DNA from 2 places in the Bacillus sp. LLTC93 genome. Region 2 is predicted to be linked to the other one. Evidence: predicted binding sites of a transcription regulator. Region 2 holds the regulator's gene; the other holds the start of a gene.

Region 1 (10,803 bases), 870 kb from region 2:
ATGAAATTGTCCGCTCGGTTGATTTTGCCGACCGAGGCAAGAAAACTGCGAACTTCCACGTTCTTCGGGAAACTTCTATGTCCGCTATTTTAACTGAAAACGGTTTCATTGATACGACAGCTGATGCAAATAAGCTCCGCAATGCTTCCTTCCTTCAAGGCATCGCTCGCGCTCATGCCAATGGATTAGAGAAGGCCTTTCAGTTAAAAAAAAAAGCAGGTAATCTTTATAAAGTGCAGGCCGGGGCATTTAAGGTGAAAGCCAATGCTGATGAGCTGGCTGCCACGCTTAGATCCAAAGGATTCGAAGCATTAGTCGTACTAGAAGGCGGTATGTTCCGCGTGCAGGCTGGGGCTTTTCGTTCAAAGCAAAATGCGGATGACCTCGTAGTCAGATTGAAGCAGGCCGGTCACGACGCATTCGTTTTCCAATAAACTGAAGCTGTTATAATGAAACAAACCGGCTCAAGTCATTGCAGAGCCGGTTTGTTGTCTATTGATTTATGCTAAGATATTCACGACAAATTGTGACCACGTTTCAAGACGATCGAAGTATTCAGGCTTTTTCAAGTCTGCTACTTTCATCCATTTTCCTGAGATTTGATCTGTTTCTTTTACTTCCACATGAGCACCAGGTGATAATTCAAGTGCTGATAACAGCCCAATATGCACACGGCCGACACTGTTGTCATCATCATTGATTAATCCAAGGGTTTTCATTTCAAGTTTGTCTTCTTCTTGAATCAAAAGTTCCTCGTCCAGCTCACGATCCGTATTTTCTTTTAGGATTTCAGCAAAATCTTTTCCTTCGATAAAATTCATATGACCACCAAAACCAAGAGATAACTTATGATGTAATCTTGTCTCTCCCCCGCCTTGAAGTCTTTCATATACATACACTTCGTCTTTACGCTTAATGACGACATAAGGAATCGGCTGCTTGAAGTCAGGATTTTCTTCTGCATCCCCTCTTCGCATCTGCTCGAAGTGCTCTTCGATTTCTTTCATGATCGTTTTGATTGTTTCCTCTTCACTATTCACACCATTAAACGCAAGTGTTTCGTTTTGGAAAACACGTTTGCGCGGTGCGACTAAAATGATTTCATCCATTTTTCCCATGTTCGGTAACCTCCAGTATGTAACACATTGTAAGAAATGGCAAAAAGCCAAAACGAGTGATGCGTTTTGACTTTTGCGTTTTAGTTATGATTCATCTCCAAAGAAGAAGTCGTCATCTTTTAACGGCTCAACTGTTGCTTTTTTGTAGCCGTTCCCTTTCATTGAGAAGAAATCATGTGACTTTGTTTTTGTATTGAGTCCGTTCAATACAATCGGGTTAATCTCTTCTTCTTCAAAGTAAGGGGCAAATCCAAGGTTCATTAACGCTTTATTGGCATTGTAACGAATGAACTTTTTCACATCATGCGATAAATTGACTTGGTCATAAATATCCTCAGTGTAATGAAGCTCATTTTCATAAAGCTCGTTCAGCAAATCAATGGAGAAATCATATAGCTCTTTTTGCACGTCAGGTGTTTGTTTGTTGTAAATTTCTTGCGCTAATAATCCAACGTACACACCGTGAATCGCTTCATCACGCAAAATCAAGTTAATGATTTCACCACTTTGCATGAGCTTTCCTTGTCCATAGAAATAAAGCGGGTAGTAAAAACCGCTATAAAATAAGAAGCTTTCTAAATAAACAGAAGCAACCATTGCTTTAAACAAGGAAATAGGATCATCCTTTTGAATGGAACGGTATAGACCTACAATCATATCTGCTTTCTTTTGCAAGAATTTATTTTTCTTGACCCATTCAAACACTTCACTAATGGTTTCAGTTGGTGCAAGTGTCATGAAGATATTTGAGTATGATTTCGCATGTACCGCATTTTCCATCATCGCCATAAAGTTTAACACCGCTTTACGCTGATGACCGTCTACATGTTCTGCCACAATCGGCATACCTGTATTTCCTTGTTCTGTATCAAGTAAAGTCAGTCCAGCAAGTACCTTCATGTACGTATCTCGCTCTTTTTCACCTAAATACTTCCATGTTAAGAGATCCCCGTTTAAGGAAATCTCTTCAGGAAGCCAGAACTGCTTCACATTTTGGTTGTAAAACATTTGTGTAAAATCGTCTTCGTGTTTTGACCAGTTGGCTGCATCATAAATTTTTGTCACGTTAAACTCTCCTTTAATCAAACAACACAAGAAAGACAGCCTTCCTGCCCTGTATCCTTCGTTCTTGCATAATAAAGTGTCTTAATGCCTTTATGGTGTGCATAAAGATCAATGCGGTTTAAGTCACGCGTTGTCATCGTATCTTTTAGGAATAATGTAAAGCTGATTCCTTGATCGACGTGCTGCTGAATCGTTGCGATCATATCAACCACTTTAAACATGTCCATATCGTACGCTTCTTTATAGAAGAACCAGTTTTGCGCTGAAAGACCTGGCATTGGGTAATATGTTTTGCTGTTGCCGTATGTTCTTTCTTCGATACGTTCCATAATTGGCATAACAGATGCTGTTGCCGATTGAACATAAGAAATCGAGCCTGTTGGTGCAATACACAGTCTATAGCTATGGTACATTCCATTTTCCGCTACAAATTCTTTAAGTGCTGCCCAGTCTTCTTTTGTTGGAATGTGCATGCCTTCAAATAGCGCTGCCGCTTTTTCTGTTTTTGGTGTGAAATCATTCTCCACGTATTTATTGAAGTATTCACCAGTTGCATAGCCAGAACCCTCATAACGATGGAATGTTTCACCTTTTTCTTTTGCAAGCTCACTTGAGCGTTTAATCGAGTAATAGTTTACCATCATAAAGAACGTATTAGCGAAATCTCTTGCTTCTTCACTCTCATATGCCATTTGGTTTTGAGCTAAATACCCGTGAAGGTTCATCGCACCAAGCCCGATTGATTTCATTGCTTTGTTTGCTTTTCTAACAGCCGGTGCATTGCGAATATCCGTTGTTTCAGACACAAGCGTTAACGAGTCTGTTGCAAGCTTGACTGTTTTTTCAATTGATTTGTTTTTCATGACATTCATGATATTTAATGAACCAAGGTTACAAGAAATATCTAGACCGATCTCATCTTCTTGATCATAGTCCATGTAAGAAGACACCTCTGAAGCCTGAAGTACTTCTGAGCAAAGGTTTGAGAATTTCACACGTGAAATATGGTTCAGTGCATGCTCTCTATTCACATTATCTTGGAACATGATATATGGATAGCCTGATTCTGAGCGCAGAACAGCCAATTTTTCAAGAAGCTTTCTCGGATTGACTTTTTCTTTTTTGACTTTCGGGTTTTCCACAAGCTCGTCATACATTTCTTCCATGTCCATCTCATCAAGATGCTGTCCATATTCTTTATAGACTGTGTGCGGATAGAAAGTGTAAGCTGTTTTGTCTTCTCTTGCCAGCTCGATAAATTTATCTGGGATGACAACACCAATGGAAAGTGTTTTCACACGAACATCTTCATCGGCAGAGATTTTTTTCGTATCTAAGAAATCATTGATATCTCTGTGGAAAATATTAAGGTAGGCACTGCCTGACCCTTGTCTTTGTCCCATTTGATCTGCATACCTGAAAGCATTATCAAGAAGCTTCATCACACCTACGACACCTTTTGTCGCGTTTTCTACATCTTTGATTGCTTCGCCTTTTGCACGAAGTTTTGACAGGTTCAAACTGACGCCGCCACCTAGTTTCGAAAGCTGCATGGAAATATCAATCGCTCTTGAAATATCGTTTAAAGAGTCATTCACTTCAAGCAAGAAGCAGCTCACAAGCTCACCACGTCTTTTACGTCCAGCGTTTAAGAATGTTGGTGTACTTGGCTGATACTCTTGGTTGATCATCAGTTCAACAAATTCAAGTGCTTTTTCTTTGTCTCCGCCCGCGAAGAAAAGAGCCACAACTGAAATGCGGTCTTCATAGCGTTCAAGGATTTTCTTTTTATCATTTGTTTTCAGTGCATAATCATTGTAAAACTTAAACGCACTCATAAATGATGGGAATCTAAATTTTTTGGCATATGCAGCCTCGAATACTTCTTTAATATCTGCCATGCTGTATTGTCTTAAAAATTCTTCCTCATAGTAGTCGTTTTCTATTAAGTAATCAATCTTCTCTTCTAAGTTGTGAAAGAAGACCGTGTTTTGATTAATATAATCTACGAAGTAACTATGTACAGCTTCTTTGTCCTTATCGAACTGAAACTTTCCTTCTTTTTGAATCATAATCTCGTTATTTAATTGTATCCACTTTGGAACCTGATTTTGTGACAATTCTTTCTACCTCCTGTGTAAACAACTCAACATCCCTTTTTGTTCCGCTTAGTTCAAAGGTGTGCAAAATAGGAACTTGATATTGTTTAGAAATCGTATCGGCGCTTTTTGCAAAATTATCTCCCCACACTTTGTTGCCACTCACCGCTACACCTAATAAAAGGTGAGCATTTTTCTCTAAAAAGGACTGAGTGGTACTAGGGACTTGTCCAAATCCTGTCGTAAAGGTGACGAGAATAAACGGCGTATCCAAAAACTCTTCTCCAGTCAATCTTCGCTTGTCTGTAAAAGGGGTCTTGTCCAAAAAGCGTTGAACATTTCCTGTTTTTGAATCAAATACGATTTGAATCAATTCCATCACGACCTAGTTTTTAGTATTGTTGATCATTTCGTTATTCACTATATATAGTATACTATGTTTTTTTAAAACACAACATATAGATGTTCGAAACGAAAAAAATCAACCAACCCGGCCGAACATTCATAGCCGAACTCGTACGTTCAAATAAATAGAGCAGAACAGGATCTAAAAATAGACTGCTCTACTCCCTATTCAAATGAAACCGAAATCTATCATAACACGAAAAAAAATCGCTTAGTAGACTAGACTTTTTGTTTTATTTTTTGTAGGCATCGCACTGTAAATCTTCTGACACTTCTGTTATTTCCACTTCAACACCTAATTCTTTTAGCACCGCTTCAAGCGCAGAAACGATTGAAGCTTCTCTGACTAATTCTTTGCCATTTACAGAAACACTTGTTCCATATTCGAAACAGGAGTCGTCTTCACAAGTTTGTTCCCAGTGATTAATTTTAATTTTGTGTGTCATGAACTCATCCTTTTCTGTCTAGATGTCTGATGCATGATTATAGTGTAGCGACTTCACATACATTTGTAAATTGACGTGCTTACTCTTCATCAAGCCCATCATCATATTCTTCATCCCATTCATCTATGTATTCCGTTTTAACGAGGGTCAGCTCCCCTTTTTTTTCATCAAACCGGTACACATGTACTTCATCATCTTTCACAACTGCAAAGTGATTATTTTTTAGTGCAACAGCTGATTGTAAAAGGCCTTCTATATTTCCATTATCATTTTGATAAGAATGGTTATGCCAGCTTTCCTGTCTCGTTTCAATGTTTGAAATGGCGCACGATCCAAATAAGACAACAATCCCAATCAATATAAGGATCACTCTAATCCTTCTTAATTCAAGCTCTGTATTTTCCATATCATTCCCCTCACCTTTCTTGATATCCAATAAGGGATTATACGCAAAATAGACAGAAAAGTTTCACGGCATGCAAAATAGCCCCTCTGCACTGACAAAAAACGTAGCGGGTTCCGGCCGGTTTATTCGCAGATGCATGGGGCTATTGGGTACAAATTGACCTATTCTAATTCTAGATTTACATTTTTTTGAGGTGCAAATGTAGAAATAGCGTGTTTATAAATAAGCTGCTGCTTCCCTTCTGTCTCAAGCAGCACTGTGAAATTGTCAAATCCTTTCACTTGACCGCGAAGCTGAAAGCCATTCAGTAAAAATACGGTGACAAATGTATTATCTTTGCGGATCTGATTCAAAAATTGGTCCTGAATATTAATCGGTTTCATGTTTCGTCCTCCTTGATTCTGATAACTACAGTTTCGCTTTAAGTCCAAGCTTTCCTGCTATATATGCGAAAATTTCCTCTTTTTTGTCTGAAAAGTGGCAAGGTGGTGTCATATCAAACCAAGTGACATCCATTTTATTACGGAACCACGTAAACTGACGCTTCGCATATCGTCGGGAATTTTGCTTTAATTGCCGGATGGCTTCATCAAGAGAGCAGTCACCTTGAAAATAGGCATACAATTCTTTATAACCAATCGCTTGAACAGATTGACAATCCCTCAAACCAGATTGATATAGCGCTCTCACTTCTTCCATTAAGCCTTCATCTAACATCATATCAATTCTTTGATGAATGCGCTCGTACAAAAGCGCTCGCTCCATTTTCAGTCCAATGAAGGCTGTTTCATAAAGAGGAACCTCCTGATGCCCGTTTTGCATCTCAGACATTTTCTGACCGGTTGTATGTATCACCTCTAGCGCCCGGATCACACGGCGGACGTTATTCGGATGGATCGCTTTTGCAGCGTCAGGATCTACTGCCTTTAGCTTTTCGTGCAGCTGAAGCGGCCCATGCTGCTGTTCAAACAGCGTCATTTCCTCTCTAAAGGCGGGGTCACTTTTCTCTTCGGTAAATGTGTAATCATATAAAACAGATTGAATATACAGACCTGTTCCGCCGACAATCATTGGCGTTTTTCCTCTACCCGCAATCTCTTTGATTTTCAAACGGACAAGCTGCTGAAATTCAGCTGTAGAAAATGATTCGTCCGGCTGTTTCATATCAATTAGATGGTGCGGGACGCCATCCATCTCTTCAGGGGTGATTTTAGCTGTTCCAATATCCATTCCTTTATAAATCTGCATAGAATCCCCGCTGATGATCTCTCCATTAAATGCTTTGGCTATATCAATGCTCAGCTTTGTTTTGCCGACTGCCGTCGGTCCTACTAACACAATCACTGGTTGTTTCACTTTTTTCATAACATCACTCTCTTTTACAAACTGCCTACAGTATAGCATAACTTCTCTTTCTCTCCTATATAATGCCCATTACCAGCCGAGTGGTTCATTTCCGACCACTTCATATGTTTTTCCTTTTAAACGATGGGTATGCGTTGGCCTCTCTTGATCTGGACTATAGACGACACCTCCGTATCGGATGGGGACAGGATCTGTATAAGCAGAATACGTGACTTCCTGTATTTCGTGATAATGTGTGCCATCAGCTCTTGGGATAGCAGGTCCTGTGATGCCATAGTATCTGTGGAAATGACCCCTTTCAAAAGAGGTGATCCCGCGATAGTAATGCGTATGCTTGTCAGTACTGCTTCCATTTACAGGCTGAGAGATCCCTTCTATTAAATGATAATGCTCTTCTATTACATCCGTACGTGCTTTATATGCATGAGCATGCGGCGGACAATTTGCCCAATCAGATGGATACAGGCCCATTTTTGACATTCCTCCTTATACTAGGCGGTCACCCAAACACATGTAGGCCATTTGAATACACTGATGTCAGTTACAGTGATTTTATGAGAGAGGAGCCTTTTTTTATGAATTATTTTGAATCACCGCCGTTTATTCAAGAAGACATGAGAAGACCTTTTGGATTTGGACGCCCTGGGTTTGGTTTTGGAGGCCCTGGCTTTGGGTTTGGGAGACCTGGCTTTGGGTTTGGGAGACCTGGCTTTTTTGGACCTCCATTTTTAGGTGGTTTTGCCGGAGGACTACTTGCAGGGTCCCTGCTTGCTCCAGGTTATGGATATGGCTATCCTTATCCACCACCATACCCGCCATATGGACCATACCCTTATTATTAAATATGAATTTTTAGTGAAAACAACCTTTCATAAAATGAATCGATTGACACATTAATTTTTCATGAGTTAACATTTACTTTACCGACCGTTCAGTAAAGTAGGTGTTTTTTTTATGTCTAAAACCAAAAAAGAGCAAATTTTCGAGGCAGCTGCTCGTACGATTTTAAAAGAAGGATTAAGTCAGCTTACCCTTCAGCATGTAGCAGAGCATGCAAATATGACCAAGGCCGGCCTGCTTTATCATTTTTCAAGCAAGGAAGAGCTCATCCAAAAAATGAATGAGCACGCGATTGTCTGCTTTCGTCAGCAGCTTGAGTCGTATCAGGAAACATACAAAAACGAAAAGGCTCCTTATGTACGTGCATATATTTTGGCGACATTAAATGATCTTGATATGCAAAACACGACCCAGTTATGTACAAGCATGCTGGCCACCATGTCATTTGATGAAGCGTTATTGAACCCTTGGCGTGATTTTTATGCGGAGTTTAAAGAAAAAGCAGCAGAGGAAATAAATGATCCTGCGCTGAGCCAACTGATCCGCCTTGCATGTGATGGGATATGGTTTTCAGAAATGTTTCAGCTTGAACCACTGAACCGAAAGGACAAAACCCTTTTACTTCATCGGATTTTACACATATTAGAGGAGGGATGATGATGATCCTCGGATATCTTTTTTTGGCTGTTGCCATTTTTTCAGAAGCGATTGGGGCGGCGATGTTAAAACTATCAAATGGTTTTACGCGCTTCAAACCTAGCGCTGTCGTTGTCGCTGGCTATTCACTTGCTTTTTACATGCTGTCATTAACACTTAATATCATTCCACTTAGCATGTCGTACGCAACATGGTCTGGGGTTGGTACCGTCCTCACGGCTTTTTTTGGCGTGCTCTTTTTTAAAGAAACCTTGAACCGAAAAGCAATCATTGGAATGGCGATGCTTGTCTCAGGGGTTGTACTTATCAATATGTCATAGAGGATGTGAGGGGATCATGAAAGGAATGCTCTATTTAACAGGGGCCATTTTGACGGAGGTTTTTGGCAGTACCATGCTGAAGCTTTCGCAAGGTTTTACCCAAGTGCTGCCGAGTATTGGGGTGCTGATCGGATTTGGATGTGCCTTTACTTTTCTTAGTTTGGCGCTTAAAACAATTGAGCTCTCATCCGCCTATGCCACATGGTCTGGCGTCGGAACAGCACTCACCGCTCTTGTAGGACTCATGTTGTTTAACGAAACCATTCATATGAAAGGCTTCATCGGTCTTGCACTTGTGATATGCGGTGTGATTGTCTTAAACCAGTCCAAGAAACAAAAGGAAGAAAACAAAGGACAAATGGATCAAACCGAATGGACGTCATAAAAAAAGTCATTTTCTCCATGTAAAAGAGAAAATGACTTTTTTGCCTTAACGGCCGACTTGAATGGTTTCCTCTAAGGAAATGTCCACATTTCCCTGAACAGCTCTTGAAATCATACATGAGCTTTCGGCTTTATGTGCAAGCTTACGGGCTAGTTCAATATCATGCGCAGAAGCGGACTCTTTGAGGATAATGACAGGTCGATGAATGATTTTCTCATATGTAAACACACCATTTGTCACATCTACGACGGCCTCAGAGCTCATCGATAGATCCTCTTTCTCTAATTGACTCCGCTCCATCATGGCAGCAAGTGTAATGATATAACACGTGGCCGCTGCACCTAAAAGCATCTCATCTGGATTTGTTCCAATGCCCGGACCGTCCATTTCTTTTGGAATCGAAATCTTCGTTTTTAATTGCTCACATTCAATTGTGCCAACATCGTTACGTAGACCAGGCCAGTTTGCCTGAAGATGAAAATGATGACGCGCCATATCCGTCTCTCCTTTTGTTATCACTTTTTATAGTGTAACAAGATTCACCCTGCTTGTCTTAAGATGTGCACAATCTTATGTATATTCTTCATCCAGCACCGTCCGAATCGCCCTGACATAACGATAGAATGCTTCATTTTTCGTACTCGACCGCCTTCGAAAATCGAAACTTTCAAATAAAGCTTCACGTTGACTTCTACTAATCTCAAGCTGCACACTTTGCCCTGTTTTTGTAAGATTATTAATATTATGATTGCTTGTTCCGCTTAGGGTTGCGTGTGCAACAGCAAGTTCAGCAGAAAATCCATTCCGCTCTAATGAGTTCACGATTTTCTCTGCACGGTCGTAATCGGTTCCACCTACAAGAGTATGGTCAATTCCTTCCTCACCTCTATATCCGTGCACCGCTAATACATAATCATGTGCTTTTGCCTGTGCGACTCCGATTGGTTCATCAAAGTTTGTGCTAGTAATATGAAGTTCTGAGGCATTCTCTCTTAAACCTTCAAATAAATACGTAGAAAAATCGTTATCAAAAAAATGGACGATCTCGCTAACGCCGCCTTCAATTCTCCCGCCATGGGGTGACATCACAAGAAGACGGCTGCCGGGCACTGGGTTGGATATAATTTGATAACTGCTTGTTGATTCGTTCTCTTCCAGTTCTTTAAAATTGCGATAAATATCATTTGAACCGCTTTCGTCTTCCCCACCTGATGACACTGGCTCATCATGTTCCTGTGCTTGCATGGTATAATAAACGCCCCATCCGATCGCAAGCAGGAGAAGCAAAGCAAAAAACTTCTTCATTCCCGTTCTCCTTTAACAGATTTCTAAGCCGTTTCTATGATTAATATTGAATCATCGTTTCTTTTCATTTTTTCCACATTTTCTCTTCAAATTTGATCATAACACTCTAGATCATGAGATTCCTCAAAAATAAGATAATTGCATTTATATACACAGAAACGTCTCTCCTGTTTGAAAACAGAGTTAGAATAGTATGACAAACAAATGAAGTTATGTTTAAAATGACCTAGTCCTACCCAGTCTGTTTTCTTTAATTCAGCTTTTTTTTATGCGAATTTGATTTTTTTCATCTGTGACGTATCACATTTGTATGAGCATTGACCCTGTCTAGTCCCCCCTTTTTTCTGCAAAATCCATTGTTTCACTGGTTCTCTAAGAAGAACTCTCCCACC
Region 2 (10,803 bases):
TGCCAAATGGAGAATTGAACCGGCAGCAGCTGGGAGCGCTCATTTTTTCTGATGAAGAGAAAAGAAAGCAGCTCAATGCCATCGTTCATCCTGAGGTTAGAAAGGAAATGCTCAAGCAGCGAGATGAAGGGATCAATCACCAAGAAACATTCGTTGTGCTTGATATCCCGCTTTTATTCGAGAGTCAGCTGGAGAGTCTCGTCGACCGTATCATTGTCGTATATACAACGCCTGAATTGCAGCTATCGCGGCTCATGAGTCGAAACGACCTCAGCGAGGAAGAAGCGCTGAATCGTATTCATTCTCAGCAGCCTCTTGAGGAGAAATGTCAAAAAGCAGACCGCGTGATAGAAAACACAAAAGATCTCGCTTTTATCAGAAAACAATTGCAGAACATATTAAACGAATGGGAACATACAGATAAGTAAGAGTACATACACGTACTCTTCTTTTTTTATGCTTTTTTCTTATTTCCTTTGAAAAGAACAGCCCTTTTTAGAAAATATACGTTTATATACTGGCAATTACATTCTAATGTGATATACTAATTTCATAAATAAATTTATTGAGTATAACACATAATAGAGGAGTGACCTGTTCATGAAGGTAAAAGCAGCGATCAATGGGTTTGGCAGAATTGGACGCATGGTCTTCAGAAAAGCAATGCTTGACGATCAAATTCAAATTGTAGCGGTTAACGCAAGCTATCCTGCCGAAACGCTAGCACATTTAATTAAATATGATACAAATCATGGACGTTACGAATGCGATGTGACAGCAGAAGATGACGCTTTGATTGTGAATGGAAAAAGAGTACTTTTGCTCAATAACAGAGACCCAAAGCAGCTTCCATGGGGAGAGCTTGGGATTGATATCGTCATAGAAGCAACGGGTAAATTTAATTCAAAAGATCAAGCGATGAGCCATATAGATGCCGGAGCGAAAAAAGTCGTTTTAACAGCTCCAGGTAAAAATGAAGACATTACGATTGTGATGGGTGTCAATGAGGATGATCTTGATCCTGAAAAGCACGTCATTATTTCAAACGCTTCTTGTACAACAAACTGCTTAGCTCCAGTTGTCAAGCTGTTAGATGATGAATTTGGCATCGACAATGGCTTAATGACAACGGTTCATGCTTATACAAATGATCAAAAAAATATCGACAACCCGCATAAGGATCTGCGCCGGGCAAGAGCGTGTGCCCAGTCCATCATTCCAACTACGACGGGTGCCGCTAAAGCGCTTTCTTTAGTGCTGCCTCATATGAAAGGGAAATTGCATGGGCTTGCGCTTCGCGTACCAGTCTCAAATGTGTCGATGGTTGATCTTGTGGTCGACTTGAAAAAAGATGTGACAGTAGAAGAGGTAAATGCTGCCTTCTCAAATGCATCAAAAACATCTCTTGCCGGCATTTTAGATTACACGGATGAACCGCTTGTCTCCACTGACTTTAACACAAATCCATATTCAGCTGTCGTTGATGGACTCACAACGATGGTGATGGAAGATAGAAAAGTAAAAGTCCTTGCATGGTATGACAATGAATGGGGCTATTCATGCAGAGTGGTGGATCTTGTGAAGTTTGTTGGCTCAAAGATGAAAGAGCTTTCTGCTGTTTGAAATGAAGAAGACGAACGTCCCTTTTCAAGAAATGAGAGAAAATCCCACTAAAAACACAGCTTGCAAAATGGGTCTAAACAAAGTATACTATTTTTCGTGAACTTCTTGTTCGCAGACTCATTCGGGTATACTTAAAGGGTTAGGACCTCTTAGGACTAACTTTCCCCCGTGGTATATGTCCGGTCCGGCTGCTTAGAACTTCACTCTTTCATTCTTGTTTAAAGGGGGGTCCATGATGGAAACAATCGGACGTCACGTTATCTCCGAGCTATGGGGATGCGACTGTGATAAACTGAACGACATGGATTTTATTGAAAAAACGTTTGTAAATGCAGCTTTGAAATCAGGAGCTGAGGTAAGAGAGGTTGCTTTTCACAAATTTGCACCTCAAGGAGTAAGTGGAGTTGTCATTATTTCTGAATCTCATCTGACAATTCACAGCTTTCCTGAACATGGTTATGCGAGCATAGATGTCTATACTTGCGGCGACCTAGATCCGAATATCGCAGCAGATCATATCGGAGATGAACTAGGTGCTGAAACAAGAGAGAACATCGAAATTCCTCGAGGCATGGGACCTGTACAAGTGAAACAGGCACAAGCCAAAGCACTGTAAACATAAAAAAGATTGCAATGGGAGCTGGCCAAAAGCATTGAATGCCTTTGTGTTATGCTCCTTTTTATATTTGTTTCATATACAACATCCAACATTCCCTAACTTGTCTATACTTTTGTTCTAGGAAAACAAAGGTTTTTTTTATAAAATAAAGAAGAGGCTTAAAGGCAAAGGGGATATGTGTATGACTTTAGGACAAAAGTTCAAACGGTTGATTTCAAACTATACGGAAACATCTGACCATCATCCGGTGTCAGAGTTGAAAAGCCGTTACTACAAATCGACAAATGTACAAGTTTTTCAAGCGGTGGAAGCCCTTCTTTCAAACGATTTCTATCAAGTGACATCTGTTTCAGCAGAACGAGGTGAAATCAGCGCAAACATACGAATGCCGAAAAAAGCCTTTCTCGTGGCGACTGTCATTTCAATTCGTCCTTTTGAAACAGCTGTCGATTTTAACGTGACAACAGAAACGGCCCTGCCAACAGATTTTGGCTACAGTCAAAAGACCGTTTTGTCCCTTTATGAAGAACTAGACAAACAACTTCCAAGAATAGATCGGAGCTGATGAAATGAAATGTCCCACATGTCAGCACCTTGGCACAAGGGTGCTTGATTCAAGACCAGTAGATGAAGGGAAAGCCATCCGTCGTAGAAGAGAGTGCGAAAGCTGCCAATATCGCTTTACGACGTTTGAAAAATTAGAAGAATTACCGCTTATTGTAGTGAAAAAAGAAGGTATACGAGAAGAATTCAGCCGGGAAAAGATGCTGAGGGGACTCATCAAAGCGTGTGAAAAGCGTCCTGTCGCTTTAAAACAGCTGGAAGATGTTTGCTTTAACATCGAAAAAGAATTGCGTAATCAAGGCATGTCAGAAGTGAAAAGTGAGCTTGTCGGTGAAATGGTGATGGACGAGCTGGCGAAAATTGATGAAGTGTCTTACGTCAGGTTTGCTTCGGTTTACCGGCAGTTTAAAGACATCAATGTATTTATTGACGAATTAAAAGATTTATTAAAGAAAGAACGTTAAAAAAGAGCTGAAGATTCTTCATGCTCTTTTTCCTGCGTAAAGCGTAAAACGCAAAAAGAGTGTACAATGGAAACAATCGTATTCAGGGGAGGATCAGCATATGACAGAGCATTGGAAGGAAGTGCTAGCCGTCGATCCGTATGTCGTCAAAAGCGCTTCATTGCTCGGTGACATCGATAGACAGCTCATCACTCTTTTATATCAGCCGCTAATTGGCATGTCCGCTTTCAGCTTATACATGACGCTGTGGGGAGAGCTAGAACAAAATCGTATGTGGGGAAAGCCCGCACCTCATCGGCAGCTCATGGTCATGCTGCAAACGAATTTAAATGATATTTTTGAGGAACGTTTAAAACTTGAAGCGATCGGCTTACTCCGCACATATGAACAGGAAACGGAAGAGGGTAGACTGTTTACATATGAGCTCGTGCCGCCGCTAAGGCCTGATGAGTTTTTCCAAGACGGTATGCTGAATGTTCTTTTGTACCATCGTGTAGAAAAAGCAAAATATATGCAGCTTCGTGATTATTTCTCTTATCCAGGTGTCCCTGCAGAAGCGAAGAACATTTCACGTTCGTTTGAAGAAGTCTTTCACGTATTGCAACCAGGCGAACGCAAGATGACAGAAGAAATCAATCAGGCGTCATCGCTTGACCAGGGCTATGAATATGTGACGGTTGGATCTAGTCAGCCGGCGCCGCTCTCAGACGAATCCTTTGATTTTGATCTGTTGTTAGCGGGCATGTCTGACATGATGATTCCAAGGAAGGCTTTGACAAAGCAGGTGAAAGAGACGATTAAGAAGTTAGCTGTTGTATACGGCATCACCCCACTGCAAATGCAAAATATTGTAGCTGGCGCCTGTGGTTCGGATCAAATGATCTCAACAGAAGAGCTAAGAAAAGCAGCAAGAGATTGGTATCAAATTGAATACAGAGGCGAACAGCCGAAACTGATTGATCAAAAACAGCCAAGACATTTACGTCACGATGCCTCAAAGCCGCCGGCGGCAGATACACCTGATGCCAAATTGATTGAAAAGCTAGACCATATTTCGCCCAGGGAGCTTCTAAAAGATATGGCAGATGGCATTGAGCCAACGTATGCCGACTTAAGAATTGTCGAAGATATCATGCTCGAGCAGCAGCTAGAGCCAGGTGTCATGAATGTTCTGATCTACTATACATTGCTGAAAACAGATATGAAGCTGTCCAAAACGTATATGCAAAAAATCGCCGCCCATTGGGTGAGAAAGAAAATCAAAACCGTTGCGGCTGCGATGAAAATGGCCAAAGAAGAGAACAGGCAAATGACAGAATGGGCGCAGCAGAAAAAGCAGAGAAGCACATATGGATCAGGAAAAGTCGTCCGCGAGGAAAAACTGCCTGACTGGATGAAAGAAACTGAAACGAAAGATCAGCCGGCAAAAGAACAAGCGGACAATCTGTCTACAGAGGATCTTGAACGAGAAAAAGAAAAACTGTTAGATCAGTTTAAAAATATGAAAAAGTACAATGCACATTAATGTGAGGTGAGATGAAGATGAAACCGATTGGTCGTTCATTTGAACAGCTAAAGGGACGAGTAGATTTTCGCGTGAGATACAATCAGATCAAAGAAAGTGTGTTAGCTGATGAAGATGTAAAAGCCTTTTTAAAGGAGCATCAAGAAGAGATACAAGAAGACATGATTAATCGCAGCTTGAATCGGCTCTTTGAATATGTTCAGCAATCGAAGGGTTGCTCTTACTGCTTAGAGGAAGAGAACGTAAATGCCATTTTAGATGGGTATCATCCGAAGCTTGTGATCAAAGGTCAGAGTATTGATATTGAATATTCCCCTTGTCCAGTCAAGCTGCGCCTCGATAGACAGAAAAAACAGCAAGAGCTCATGAAAAGCATGTACATTCCGCAGAATGTTCTTCAAGCGACGTTCGCTGATCTGACCGTCACGGGAAGACAAGAAGTCATCCAAAAAGTAGGCCAATTCCTGCAAAGCTATGATGAGACTGGTAAAGGAAAAGGCTTGTATTTACACGGAAAATTTGGGGTAGGCAAAACGTTTATTCTAGCAGCGATTGCGCAGCAGCTAGCGGAAAAAGAATACCCATCTCTCCTTGTATACGTGCCTGAATTTGTGAGAGAGCTAAAAAATTCGTTAGCCGATCATACACTGGAAGAGAAACTGAATATGGTCAAATCAACGCCTATCTTAATGCTTGATGATATTGGGGCAGAGTCGATGACAAGCTGGGTACGAGATGAACTGCTAGGAACGATCTTACAATATCGTATGGCTGAACAGCTACCGACTTTCTTCTCTTCTAATTTCTCACCGAGTGAACTAAAGCATCACTTTACGTACTCGCAGCGCGGAGAAAAAGAAGAGGTCAAAGCAGCTCGTTTAATGGAACGGATTATCTATTTAGCAGAGCCAGTCATGCTTGAAGGAGAAAATCGCCGTCATTTATAAAAGCGTACGTCACATGAAGGAGGAGCGGATGAGATGAACAAAAGAAAATGGCTGCTTTTTCTCGTGATTGGCATTCTCGTTGCTACGCTATGGTGGCTGAATAAACATCATCTTCAGCTGGCGCCGAAAGATGTGAAGAATTGGATACTTCAATTTGGGATGCTGGCTCCCTTTGTTTTTCTTTTCTTATCACTTTTTCGTCCGTTTGTCCTTGTCCCGCTTACTGTATTCTCGCTAGCAGCAGGTTTGGCATTCGGCAGTGTCCTTGGGACCATTTATGCCCTCGTCGGTGCTACAGCTGGCGCAACAGGCTCTTTTTGGCTTACTTCAACCTTCCGTTCAAAGAAGAATGAAACGAATGCAAGCAGCCGGAAGCTGAAAGCGGTGACGTCCCGGATTCAGGAGCATGGGTTTCTTTATATTTTGTTATTGCGTATTGCGCCTATTCATTTTGATTTTGTCAGCTATGCGGCAGCAGCCTCACATGCTCAATATCGTGCATTTGCGGCGGCGACCTTTATAGGCTTAATACCGGGTACGGTTGCGCTAAATGTCCTTGGGTCAAGCTTTGTTAGCGGCAATTATGCCGCCTTAGCAATTGTTTGTTTGATTTATTTGATCTTTATCTCAGTTCCACTGATTTTAAAAAGAAAGATGCCTGATTTATTTTAGGCGTCTATTTTTTATGTTCTCCCCATATATATGTAACAGATGTCGTTAGGGGGGACAAACATGCTTGAAATAATCTTTGAAGATGAATATGATACCGCCGCTTTTTTACATCTTGCTGAACACTTGGACAGTCGGCATCACATGTCAATTCAACAAGGGAAAGACCGGCTTCTCATAGAGGCGAAGGAATCAGATGAATCACTTGAGCACTTCGTGCGGCCATTACTGGTTCACTTTTTTTTGGAATGCAAAGAAAATGAGCGCATGCGTAGCATCCTTGAAAACACATACCTATTTAAAGATCCCGAAGAGCAGCACCAAATTCTTTCAATCGCCCATAGCATCATGAAAGGGGATATAGATGATATTCCCGGGATTCATCAAGATCCACCAAGAGAAGCCCTGTTAAAAAAGGAGCTTGAGACGATCTCTTTACAGCAAGGTATTTTTTCAATTGGTTCATTTATGACATTTAGGCTGTCAGAGTATGATCGAAGGCTGAAGAATTATGTTGAAGTGTCCATTGAAGAATACAAAATGGAACAAGAATATCAAAACTTTATTCAATCACTTCGAGACTATGTGATGGAAAGAAAGCCCAAGCTTGAAAAAGTACATGTTGTGCATCGGGATCGCCTGGTGATTTGGGAATTTCGCTACGCTTCTGAGCGTGATCAAAAACAATACATAGACAGACAGTTTGTAAGAGAGCATCCAATGTATATTGATTCGCAGCTGATTGCACCGCTTGTTTCCATTGCTCCGCAAAAGATTGACCTGTTTACAAATGACACAGGTCACTCGATGGTGCAAACCATTCAAAATATTTTTCAAGAAAGGGTCGAGGTGTTCCCACCTCATTCGTTTAATGAACAAAATGTTCAATTTGTTCATGGTCATTTGGAAAAGAAAAGTGAAAAGCTTTCTTGATTTTCACGAAAAAACGTTTTATAATACGGTGTAACTTCATACAGAGACCGTATTGATAAGGACATGAACAAATGAACACCCGCTTAAAGAGAGGGAAGCCGCGGCTGAAAGCTTCCTAGCAGAGGACCATTTGCTTTACCACCTTTGAACATCAGCTGTGAACTTGTTTAGTAATAGCTGACGGGAATTCCCGTTATCGAACCACAAGCCGTATTTGCTTATGAAAAAGCAAGCTGCAAATACGGGAAAAAGGGTGGAACCACGATTCCGTTTATTCAACCTCGTCCCTTTCCAGGGGGCGGGGTTTTTATATTGCCAAAAAAAGGAGTGACCAGAGATGTCAGAACAAATTCAACTTACATTTCCAGATGGAGCAGTCAAGGAGTTTGACAAAACAGCAACAACAGAAGACATCGCGGCATCAATTAGCCCGGGCCTAAAGAAAAAAGCGCTTGCCGGTAAATTGAACGGCAAAGAAATAGATCTGCGTACGCCGCTATTAGAAAGTGGAACAATCGAGATCATCACAGATAAAAGTGATGAAGCACTCGATATTATGCGCCACAGCACAGCGCATTTACTAGCGCAGGCGATTAAACGTATTTATGGAAAAGAGCATCACGTCCAGTTTGGCGTAGGTCCTGTGATCGAAAATGGGTTCTACTACGATGTTGACATCGATGTTGCCATTACACCTGAAGACTTACCAAAGATTGAAAAAGAAATGAAAAAAATCATTAACAGTAATCTGCCGATTGAGCGCATTGAAGTATCAAGAGAAGAAGCGAAAAAACGCTTTGAAGCGATTGGTGATGAATTGAAGCTTGAGCTATTAGAGGCGATTCCAGAAGGCGAAGCTGTCACGATTTATGAGCAGGGTGAATTCTTTGACCTGTGCCGCGGGATTCACTTGCCGTCTACAGGGAAAATCAAAGAGTTCAAGCTGTTAAGCCTTGCAGGTGCATACTGGAGAGGCGACAGCAACAATCAAATGCTTCAGCGTATTTATGGGACTGCTTTCTTCAATAAAGAAGATTTAAACGAACACTTACGCCTGCTTGAAGAAGCAAAAGAACGCGATCACCGTAAACTTGGAAAAGAGCTGAAACTGTTTGCCAACTCTCAAAAGGTTGGTCAAGGTCTTCCGCTTTGGCTGCCAAAAGGGGCAACGATTCGCCGTGTGATTGAGCGTTACATTGTCGATAAAGAAGTGCGTCTTGGTTATGAGCATGTGTATACACCAGTTCTTGCGAATGTAGAATTGTATAAAACATCAGGCCACTGGGCGCATTATCAAGAAGATATGTTCCCGGTGATGGAAATGGACAACGAAGATCTTGTCCTTCGTCCAATGAACTGTCCGCACCATATGATGATTTACAAAAATGAACCGCATAGCTATCGTGAATTGCCAATTCGTATTGCAGAGCTTGGTACAATGCATCGCTATGAAATGTCGGGTGCCTTATCTGGCCTGCAACGTGTTCGCGGCATGACATTAAACGATGCACATATCTTTGTTCGTCCAGATCAAATCAAAGACGAGTTCATTCGTACAGTTCGCTTAATTGAAGAAGTGTACCAAGACTTCGGCTTAAATGACTACACATTCCGACTATCTTACCGTGATCCAGAGGATACAGAGAAGTATTTCGACGATGATGCGATGTGGAATAAAGCACAGTCGATGCTGAAAGATGCAATGGACGAGCTTGGTCATGACTACTATGAAGCAGAAGGCGAAGCGGCATTTTATGGACCGAAGCTTGACGTACAAGTGAAGACAGCTCTTGGAAAAGAAGAGACGCTGTCCACTGTGCAGCTTGACTTCTTACTTCCAGAGCGCTTCGATCTCACATATATCGGAGAAGATGGAAAGCACCATCGTCCAGTCGTTATTCATAGAGGGGTCGTCTCCACAATGGAGCGCTTCGTTGCCTTCTTAATTGAAGAATACAAAGGAGCCCTTCCAACATGGCTGGCACCTGTACAATTCCAAATCATCCCGGTTTCACCATCTGTTCATCTAGACTATGCGAAAAAAGTGCAAGAACGCTTGCAGCTTGAAGGCTTACGTGTAGAGCTTGATAGCCGTGATGAGAAAATTGGATACAAAATTAGAGAAGCGCAAATGCAAAAGATTCCGTACATGCTAGTCGTTGGGGATCAAGAAGCAGAAAATGGCGCTGTTAATGTAAGAAAATACGGTGAACAAGATTCAGAAACAATGGATCTTGAAGCTTTTGTGAAACATGCAGTAGCAGAAGCGAAAAAATAATTCTTTTATTTAAGCAGCCAGTGATCTCACCCTTGAGATCACTGGCTTTTTCTTTAGGGAAAAAATTCTCCACTGGTGATCCCATTTCTTGAATGATACGTTTAGATAGTACGAAAGTATGGGTAAGTATGTACTATTAGTTAGAGACAAATTGGGGGAATGAAAAGCGATGATTCAAACAACAAACACTGTATCATCACAAGTATTGGAGCAATCAGCTGTTCTTCGTGCATTGGAGGACTCACTTGCAATGATTGAATTTGATGTCACAGGTGAAGTGCTGTGGGTCAACGAAATTTTTGCAAAAGCTATGAGATATTCTAAGGAAGAGATGGTCGGTCTAAAGCATAGACAGTTTTGCCCACCGCATATTGCAGAACACGCCAGCTATCAAATGTTTTGGAAGCGTTTGAAGGAGGGGCAAATCTTTCAGGAAAAAGTGCAGCGGATCACCAAGTACGGTGACAGCTTATGGCTTGAAGCGACGTATACACCTGTTCGTAATGAAGAGGGGAACGTAGTGGCTGTCGTGAAAGTGGCAACAGATATTACAGAGAGAGAAAATACAATGAAGCAGGTCGTAGAAGATTTGAAGGTGATGTCTGCAAAATTAATGGAACGAGCAGAAATTGGCATTCAGCATAGTCAAAGTGTCAATGCATCCTTTGACCATATCGCCAATGAAACAGATCAAAACATGAGCTTACTAGAGGGGTTATCAGAGCAGGTAGAGTCCATCAGCTCAATTGCTACGACCATTAACAGCATTGCCTCACAAACGCAGCTGCTCGCATTAAATGCGGCGATAGAAGCTGCACATGCGGGTTCCTATGGAAATGGTTTTAGTGTCGTAGCGACAGAAATTCGAAAGCTTGCGACAGATTCAAAACAAGCGATCGTAAAGGTGGATCAATATGTGAAGGCGATTCATGCAGAAGTAGAAAAGGTCAGCAGCGGAACGAGCCGGGCGAAGACAAGTGTGTTTTCAAACCGGGATCTTGTGAAGCAGGCAAGCGAAGAATTCATCAATGTGGGAGAAGCTGCCCGCGGCTTAGACAGGCAAGCGCAAAGCCTAGCAGCAATTGTTTAGCTGAGGATACAAAAACACCCTATCTCGAAAGGAGAAGGGTGTTTTCTCTTTGGTTCTACTTTAATATATCAAACAATTCATGTAAGTCTTT

What was found. The regulator NrdR, encoded in region 2, represses ribonucleotide reductase genes. The targets are predictions, from matches to a motif close to AACACNATATATNGTGTT.
Region 1: nrdI (class Ib ribonucleoside-diphosphate reductase assembly flavoprotein NrdI) is a predicted target of NrdR. The motif match lies at 4,699-4,716, and genes of this name have one in related genera.

The regions. Positions count from the first base shown of each region.
Region 1 is NZ_PVME01000001.1:6,266-17,068, reverse strand. Features, by position in the region: gene C6W18_RS00115 (N-acetylmuramoyl-L-alanine amidase) at 1-434, shown strand, start outside; gene C6W18_RS00110 (hypothetical protein) at 501-1,118, opposite strand; gene nrdF (class 1b ribonucleoside-diphosphate reductase subunit beta) at 1,203-2,183, opposite strand; gene nrdE (class 1b ribonucleoside-diphosphate reductase subunit alpha) at 2,201-4,303, opposite strand; gene nrdI (class Ib ribonucleoside-diphosphate reductase assembly flavoprotein NrdI) at 4,263-4,655, opposite strand; gene C6W18_RS00090 (hypothetical protein) at 4,921-5,133, opposite strand; gene C6W18_RS00085 (YmzC family protein) at 5,213-5,539, opposite strand; gene hfq (RNA chaperone Hfq) at 5,701-5,922, opposite strand; gene miaA (tRNA (adenosine(37)-N6)-dimethylallyltransferase MiaA) at 5,948-6,904, opposite strand; gene C6W18_RS00070 (YmaF family protein) at 6,974-7,375, opposite strand; gene C6W18_RS00065 (hypothetical protein) at 7,480-7,746, shown strand; gene C6W18_RS00060 (TetR/AcrR family transcriptional regulator) at 7,859-8,401, shown strand; gene erbA (SMR family multidrug efflux transporter EbrA) at 8,404-8,721, shown strand; gene erbB (SMR family multidrug efflux transporter EbrB) at 8,738-9,106, shown strand; gene C6W18_RS00045 (OsmC family protein) at 9,152-9,601, opposite strand; gene C6W18_RS00040 (poly-gamma-glutamate hydrolase family protein) at 9,677-10,411, opposite strand.
Region 2 is NZ_PVME01000001.1:874,164-884,966, reverse strand. Features, by position in the region: gene coaE (dephospho-CoA kinase) at 1-428, shown strand, start outside; gene C6W18_RS04760 (glyceraldehyde-3-phosphate dehydrogenase) at 601-1,623, shown strand; gene speD (adenosylmethionine decarboxylase) at 1,859-2,239, shown strand; gene C6W18_RS04750 (hypothetical protein) at 2,424-2,807, shown strand; gene nrdR (transcriptional regulator NrdR) at 2,812-3,270, shown strand; gene dnaB (replicative helicase loading/DNA remodeling protein DnaB) at 3,371-4,795, shown strand; gene dnaI (primosomal protein DnaI) at 4,813-5,742, shown strand; gene C6W18_RS04730 (TVP38/TMEM64 family protein) at 5,776-6,414, shown strand; gene ytxC (putative sporulation protein YtxC) at 6,475-7,344, shown strand; T-box leader at 7,388-7,636, shown strand; gene thrS (threonine--tRNA ligase) at 7,682-9,622, shown strand; gene C6W18_RS20510 (methyl-accepting chemotaxis protein) at 9,792-10,712, shown strand; gene C6W18_RS04710 (HAD family hydrolase) at 10,768-10,803, opposite strand, start outside.